DNA from 2 places in the Telluria sp. RT2P19 genome. Region 2 is predicted to be linked to the other one. Evidence: predicted binding sites of a transcription regulator. Region 2 holds the regulator's gene; the other holds the start of a gene.
The links. The regulator sigma-54, encoded in region 2, starts transcription at its own class of promoters, with help from an activator protein. The targets are predictions, from matches to a motif close to TGGCANGNAANCTGCTTT.

Region 1 (3,704 bases), on a different contig from region 2:
CGAGCAGCACCTGAAGGGCATCAAGCCGAAGCGGGCGCTGGCGCCGGTGACCATGTTCGAGACGGGCACCAATGTCTGGCGCAGCTACGATGCCTGGCCGCCGAAGCCGGCGCAGGCGCGCACGCTGTACTTCAACGCCAACGGCAGCCTCACCTGGCAGCAGCCGGCCGGGGAAGGCGCAAGCAGCGCCTATGACGAATACGTGGCCGACCCCAAGCGCCCGGTGCCCTATATCGGCTACCCGGCGCAGGGCGTGCCGCGCGAATACATGGTGTCCGACCAGCGCTTCGCCGCGACCCGGCCCGACGTGCTGGTGTACCAGAGCGAGGTGCTGGAAGAAGACGTGACGGTTGCCGGCCCCGTGCTGCCGAAGCTGTTCGTGTCGACCACGGGTACCGACGCCGACTGGGTGGTGAAACTGATCGATGTGTATCCGGCCGACTATCCGACGCCGGCGCCGCCGCGCGCGGGCAATGACGTGGGCCCGCCGGCCCTGAAGCTGGGCGGCTTCCAGCAGCTGGTGCGCGGCAATCCGCTACGCGGCAAGTTCCGCAACAGCTACGAGAAGCCCGAGCCCTTCGTGCCGGGCAAGGTGGAGGCGCTCAGCTATGCGCTGGGCCAGGTGAACCACACCTTCCGCCGCGGCCACCGGATCATGGTGCAGGTGCAGAGTTCATGGTTCCCGCTGATCGACTTGAATCCGCAGACCTTCATGCGCATTCCGGAGGCGAAGCCGGAAGACTTCAGGAAGGCGACCCAGCGCGTGTACCGCGCGCCGGGTAGCGCTTCTGGGCTGCAGTTGATGGTGATGCCGCCGGCACCGTAAATGATATCCGGTACCGCGCCGGCGGGGGGCGGCGTAGCCGCCAACCCTAGCGTGGCGTGCCGCGCTCGAACCACGCTCGCGCGCCGGGCGCGAGCGAAGCGCGCACCTCGCGTCGCAGGGTCGTGGCGGGAATCGCGTCGACCGCCAACTGGCGCAAACGCCGCACCTCGGCCTGCCTGCCGCGCGCGGCGAACACACCCAGCACCGCGTTCACATCCTGCACATAATTGTGGATCTCGGCCGGGATGCTCGGTGCACTGGTAAAGCGCTTGCGGCGCTCGCGGAACGCATCCATCAGGTAGTCGGCGTGCTGGCGGATCGTCTCGTCCGGATTCGGCATCAGGCGCTCGGCCAGCTCGGCGTCGCCGGCGGCGATCACCTGCGGCAGCACGACCCGGATGCAGGACGCGGCCAGCGCCGGCGCCACGCCTTCCAGTTGCAAAAACAGGTCGCGCGTGCGCACCGGCTGGTCAAGCGCATGGTCGATCGAGACGACATCGAGCAGGTTGTCGCGCTTGCCCTGGCCGGCCAGCAGCAGCGTGACATTGCGCTCGCGCACCGCCTCGAGCGCCGCCGCGGCCGGCGGATGGGCTTCGGCCAGCACCGCCCAATCGGCCAGGGCATAGGAACGGCGCACGCCGTACAACGAGGGATTCTGTTCCAGCGCATGTTCGTGGAACCAGACCAGTTCTTCCAGCGCCGCATCGTACCGGCCCTGGTCGGCCAGCTCACGCGCCGTCACCAGGCGCTCGATGGCGTCGCTCATGCGCCCACCCACGGCAATCCTGCCTTGCACCAGCCGCCGAGCGTCTTGCGATGGCCGTCGCCATCCTTGTCGCCCTCGAAGCCTTCCAGGATGTCGAACGCGTTCGCATAGCCCAGTTCGGTCGCCACGCGCGCGCTGTGGCGCGAGCGCACGCCCGAGCGGCACAGGAACAACAGCGTCTCGTCTTTCTGCGCGACGCGTTCGAGCTGGGCGCCGAAGTCCGGGTTCGGCGCGCCGCCAGGATAGGTGGCCCACTGCACGGCCGCATGCTGGCCATCGGGAACGGCCACCCGGCCCACCCAGTCGCGTTCGGCATTAGTGCGCACGTCGACCAGCTTGACCTTGGGGTCGCTTTGCAGCAGCTCGAACGCTTCTTGGGGCGTCACCGCACCTGCATAGGGCTGACCTGCGCCCCGCTGGCGCGCCAGCGCGAGAATGTTTTCTGTCGTCATTTGTCTTGTTCCGTTTTTGGGCATGCATCGCTGCTGCACCAGGATGGATCAGTGTATCCTGCGCCTAAATGGTGCGCTTATGCCGGTTTGCACCGAACTGGTGCATTTGAGCTGAGCATAAATCTTTCGCCAGCCCTGCCGGTCGATGCGATTTTATGGGTAAACTGGCTCGCTTCCCAAGAACGATTTGCGCATGCCCCCATGCGACAGCATCGCAGATAACTTGGCACGCTTTATGCTTCATGATGATGCAAGTTGTCGATTCTCATGACTCGACTTCCTTTTTTCAATTAGGAGATTCCGAATGGCAAAGTCCGCCGCAGATGTAATGCAACTGGTCAAGGACAACGAAGTCAAATTCGTTGATTTACGCTTCGCCGATACCCGCGGCAAGGAACAGCACGTCACGGTCCCGGTGTCGCACTTCGATGAAGACAAATTCGAATCCGGCCACGCCTTCGACGGCTCGTCGATCGCCGGCTGGAAAGGCATCGAAGCCTCGGACATGCTCCTGCTGCCGGACCCGAACACCGCCAACCTCGACCCGTTCATGGAAGAGACCACGCTGTTCATGCAGTGCGACGTGATCGAACCGTCGGACGGCAAGGGCTATGACCGCGACCCGCGCTCGATCGCCAAGCGCGCCGAAGCCTACCTGAAATCGTCGGGCATCGGCGACACCGCCTACTTCGGCCCGGAACCGGAATTCTTCATCTTCGACGCGATCCGCTGGAAGATCGACATGTCGGGCTGCTTCGTCAAGATCGACTCGGACGAGTCGTCGTGGGCGACCGACAAGGAAATCGAAGGCGGCAACAGCGGCCACCGTCCGACCGTCAAGGGCGGCTACTTCCCGGTGCCACCAGTCGATTCGTTCCAGGACATGCGCTCGGAAATGTCGCTGATCCTCGAATCGATGGGCATCCCGGTCGAAGTGCACCACCACGAAGTGGCCGGCGCCGGCCAGAATGAAATCGGCACCAGGTTCTCGACTCTGGTCGAGCGCGCCGACTGGACCCAGAACATGAAGTACGTGATCTGGAACGTGGCCCACAGCTATGGCAAGACCGCGACCTTCATGCCGAAGCCGATCAACGGCGACAATGGCTCGGGCATGCACGTGCACCAGTCGATCTGGAAAGAGGGCAAGAACCTGTTCGCAGGCGACGGCTATGCCGGCCTGTCCGAAACCGCGCTGTTCTACATCGGCGGCATCATCAAGCACGCACGCGCGCTGAACGCCATCACCAATCCAGGCACCAATTCGTACAAGCGCCTGGTGCCTGGCTACGAAGCCCCGGTCAAGCTGGCCTATTCGGCCCGCAACCGCTCGGCCTCGATCCGTATCCCGCACGTGGCGAACCCGAAAGGCCGCCGCATCGAGACCCGCTTCCCGGATCCGCTGGCCAACGTCTACCTGTGCTTCGCCGCGCTGCTGATGGCGGGCCTGGACGGCATCCAGAACAAGATCCACCCGGGCGAAGCCGCGACCAAGGACCTGTACCACCTGCCGCCGGAAGAAGACAAGCTGATCCCGACGGTGTGCGCCTCGCTCGAAGAAGCGCTCGAAGCGCTGGACCAGGACCGCGAATTCCTGACCCGCGGCGGCGTGTTCAGCGACGGCATGATCGACGCCTACATCGAGCTGAAGATGAACGAA
Region 2 (3,704 bases):
CTGTCCCGGCGCATGCGACAGGAAATGGCTGCCGCCGACATCCGGGAACAGGCCGATGTTCACTTCGGGCATGGCCATCCTGGTGCGCTCGGTCACGATGCGCAGCCCGCAATCCGGGCCGCCCTGGGCGATGCCCATGCCGCCGCCCATCACGACGCCGTCCATGATGGCGATATAGGGCTTCGGATAGAAATGGATCAGGTGGTTCAGCGCGTATTCTTCGGTGAAGAAATCCTCGAGCAGCGCGCTGCCGCCCATCGGACCCGCATGGCCGACTTCATGGAAGAAGCGGATGTCGCCGCCTGCGCACAAGGCCTTTTCGCTGCTGCTGGTGAGCATGACCGCGTCGACTTGCGGGTTGGCCTGCCAGACAAGCAGGATGTCGGTCAGCGCGCGCACCATCGCGAGCGACAGCGAATTGAGCGCCTTCGGACGGTCGAGGGTGATGATGCCGGTGCGGTTGGCGATGCTGGTCAGGACGTGGTCGGTCATGGCGTGGTCGGTAATGGAGAGAGATGCATTTTACCGAACACGCGACGCGCGTCATACCGGGAAGCCGGATGCAAAAAGGGCGTCCCCTTAGACGCCCTTAGCTAGTGTGAGCCCTGCGCCTGATCAGGCGACAGCGGCGTCTTCGCCGCCGTTTTCCGGCAGGCGTTTGATCGAAGTACGGCTATGGTCCTTCAGTTGCTGCTTGTGTTTCAGGATTTGACGGTCCAGCTTATCCATCAGCGTGTCGATCGCGGCGTACAGGTCTTGCGCGACGCTTGCCACATGCAGGGTCTTGCCCGATACCTGCACGTTGATCTCTGCTTTCTGCCTTTTTTCTTTTTCAGTGAGGTTGTCGACGGCCAGGAAGACGTGGGTGTCGATCACCTGGTCGAAATGGCGAATGATGCGCTCGAGCTTATTCTGAACGTATTCACGGATGGCGGGGGTTACTTCGAGATGATGGCCACTGATTGTGAGGTTCATACACACTCCTTTGAAAATGTTGCACCGTGTGGGCCACAGGACGCGACAAGGCACGATGTCTGTGGACGGCGCAGTTACAAGGACTTGCGGAGGCTTACAGGGGGTATCTTGAGGGCTTCACGGTATTTTGCAACCGTGCGGCGCGCGATGACCATGCCTTGTTCCCCGAGCATCTCCGCGATCTTGCTGTCGGATAAAGGGTTCCTAGGGTCTTCTGCTCCTGTCAATTGTGCGATGAGCGCACGTATTGCCGTCGAGGATGCTTCGCCTCCCGCCTCGGTGGCAACGTGGCTGCCGAAGAAATACTTCAACTCAACCATGCCGTGCGGGGTCAGCATATATTTTTGAGTTGTGACACGAGAAATTGTGCTCTCGTGTAGGCCTAGTGTATCAGCAATCTCACGTAAAACAAGGGGCCGCATGGCAACCGCGCCGTGCGAGAAAAAGTTGCGCTGGCGCTCGACAATCGCCTCCGCCACACGGAGGATGGTGTCGAAACGCTGGCGCATATTCTTGATGAGCCACTTCGCTTCTTGCAGCTGCGCGCCCATCTGCGCCTCGCTCTTGCCCTGTTTGAGCAGGTTCGCGTACAGGCTGTTGACGCGCAGGCGCGGCATCACGTCCGGGTTCAACGTGACAGCCCAGCCGCTCTTGGAACGGCGCACGATCACGTCCGGCACCACGTAGTCGGACAGGTTCGATGCGAAGGCGGCGCCCGGATGCGGATTGCACTGGCGGACCACGGCCTGCACCTCGCGCAGGTCTTCGTCGTCGCAGTCGAGCGCTTTTTTGAGCTTGCTGTATTCGCGCTGGGCGAACCAGCTCAGGTAACCCTCGACGATGGTGAGCGCCATGCGCCGCGTGACCATCGGCACGCCGGGCATGCGCCGGATCTGCAGCGCCAGGCATTCGGCCGCGCTGCGCGCGCCGACGCCCACCGGGTCCATGCTCTGCACCAGCGCCAGCGCGCAGCGCAGCTCGTCGATCTCGATCTCGAGTTCTTCGGGCAGACGGGCGTGGATCTCGTCGAGTGGTTCCTCGAGGTAGCCGTTGTCGTCGAGCGCATCGATCACCAGCTCGGCCAGCGCCCGGTCGCGCGCCGACAAGGTGGCTTCGCGCACCTGTTCCATCAGGTGCTCGCGCAAGGTGATGGCGCAGGCCTCCAGCTGCGGGCGGCCGTCTTCATCCTCGCCGCCACTGCCCGACGATACCGAACCGCCATCGCTCCAGTCGGCGTCGCCACGGTCGCCATCGGCGGCGCCATCGAAGCCTTCGGCCTCGCCTGCCGGCGCTGGCGCCTCCTGTCCCTCGGCCTGCTGGCCGGGCGCGGACGGCGCTTCGCCATTGGCCGGCGCGTTGTTGATGGCGCCATCGGCCAGCAAGCGCACCGAGCGGTCGAGCGGATCGTCGAGCCGTTCCAGCAAGGGGTTATCGCCCAGTATCTGCTCGATCTCCTGGTGCAGTTCGAGTGTCGACAGCTGCAGCAGGCGGATCGATTGCTGCAATTGCGGCGTGAGCGCCAGGTGCTGCGATGTGCGAAGTTGCAGGGACTGTTTCATCTAGGTGTCGCTCACATGCGGAAGTGTTCACCCAGGTACACGCGGCGCACCGACTCGTCGGCGATGATGTCGTCAGGGCGGCCCGATGCCAGCACGGCGCCCTGGTTGATGATGTAGGCGCGGTCGCAGATGCCGAGCGTCTCGCGCACGTTGTGGTCGGTGATCAGGACGCCGATCTTGCGCTCCTTCAGGAAGCGCACGATGCGCTGGATCTCGATCACGGCGATCGGATCGACGCCGGCGAATGGCTCGTCGAGCAGCACGAAGCGCGGATTGGTCGCCAGCGCGCGCGCGATTTCCACGCGGCGGCGCTCGCCGCCCGACAGCGACAAGGCCGGATTTTCGCGCAGCTTCTCGATCTGCAGGTCGGCCAGCAGGGTGTCGAGGCGCGCGTTGATCTGGTCTTTCGACAGCGGCTTGCCGTTGTCCTTCTGCAGTTCGAGCACGGCGCGGATGTTCTCTTCGACCGTCAGCTTGCGAAACACCGACGCCTCTTGCGGCAGGTAGGACAGGCCCAGCACCGCGCGGCGGTGGATCGGCAGGCTCGTGATGTCGGTACCGTTGATGTCGATCGAACCGGCATCCGACGGCACCAGGCCGACGATCATGTAGAACGACGTCGTCTTGCCGGCGCCGTTCGGGCCCAGCAAGCCAACCACTTCACCGCATTCGACCTGCAGCGACACGTCGCGCACCACCAGGCGCTTGCCATAGCTCTTCTGCAGGCCTTTGACGACCAGGGTACTGCAATCGCCCAGCTCCATCGGGGCTGCCGTCATTGGGCGCCTCCGGCCGGGGCGCGCTTGGGCGCCAGGATCAGGGTGCCGCGGCCGCCGCCAACTTTACTTTGGCCGCTGACGTCGTTGCGCACCGTGGCCACTTCCTTGCGGTTGTCGTAGGAGATGTAAGGACCGGTGATCTGGTTGGTCATGCGCGAACCTTCCAGTTCGCGCACGATGGCGTTGGAGAACAGGCGCACCAGTTCCGAACGCTCGTCGTACTCGATGCGTTCGGCCTGGCCCTCGACCCACAGGTCGGGACCGCCGTCGCGCTTCTGGCGGAAGGTGGTGACCTTGCCGCCGGCGGCGGTGAGGGTCACGCTCATATAGCCTTCCGGGCTTTCCTTGACCAGGGCGCGGTCCGACTTGAGCTGCAGGGTGCCGCGGGTCA

Region 1: glnA (type I glutamate--ammonia ligase) is a predicted target of sigma-54. The motif match lies at 2,269-2,286, and genes of this name have one in related genera.

What each region holds. Positions count from the first base shown of each region.
Region 1 covers NZ_JCASIL010000001.1:30,473-34,176, forward strand. The annotation lists gene AC56KW_RS00170 (CocE/NonD family hydrolase) at 1-826, shown strand, start outside; gene AC56KW_RS00175 (hypothetical protein) at 873-1,592, opposite strand; gene AC56KW_RS00180 (rhodanese-like domain-containing protein) at 1,589-2,044, opposite strand; gene glnA (type I glutamate--ammonia ligase) at 2,349-3,704, shown strand, end outside.
Region 2 covers NZ_JCASIL010000020.1:18,700-22,403, forward strand. The annotation lists gene AC56KW_RS20995 (enoyl-CoA hydratase/isomerase family protein) at 1-492, opposite strand, end outside; gene hpf (ribosome hibernation-promoting factor, HPF/YfiA family) at 616-975, opposite strand; gene AC56KW_RS21005 (RNA polymerase factor sigma-54) at 1,050-2,534, opposite strand; gene lptB (LPS export ABC transporter ATP-binding protein) at 2,546-3,298, opposite strand; gene lptA (lipopolysaccharide transport periplasmic protein LptA) at 3,310-3,704, opposite strand, start outside.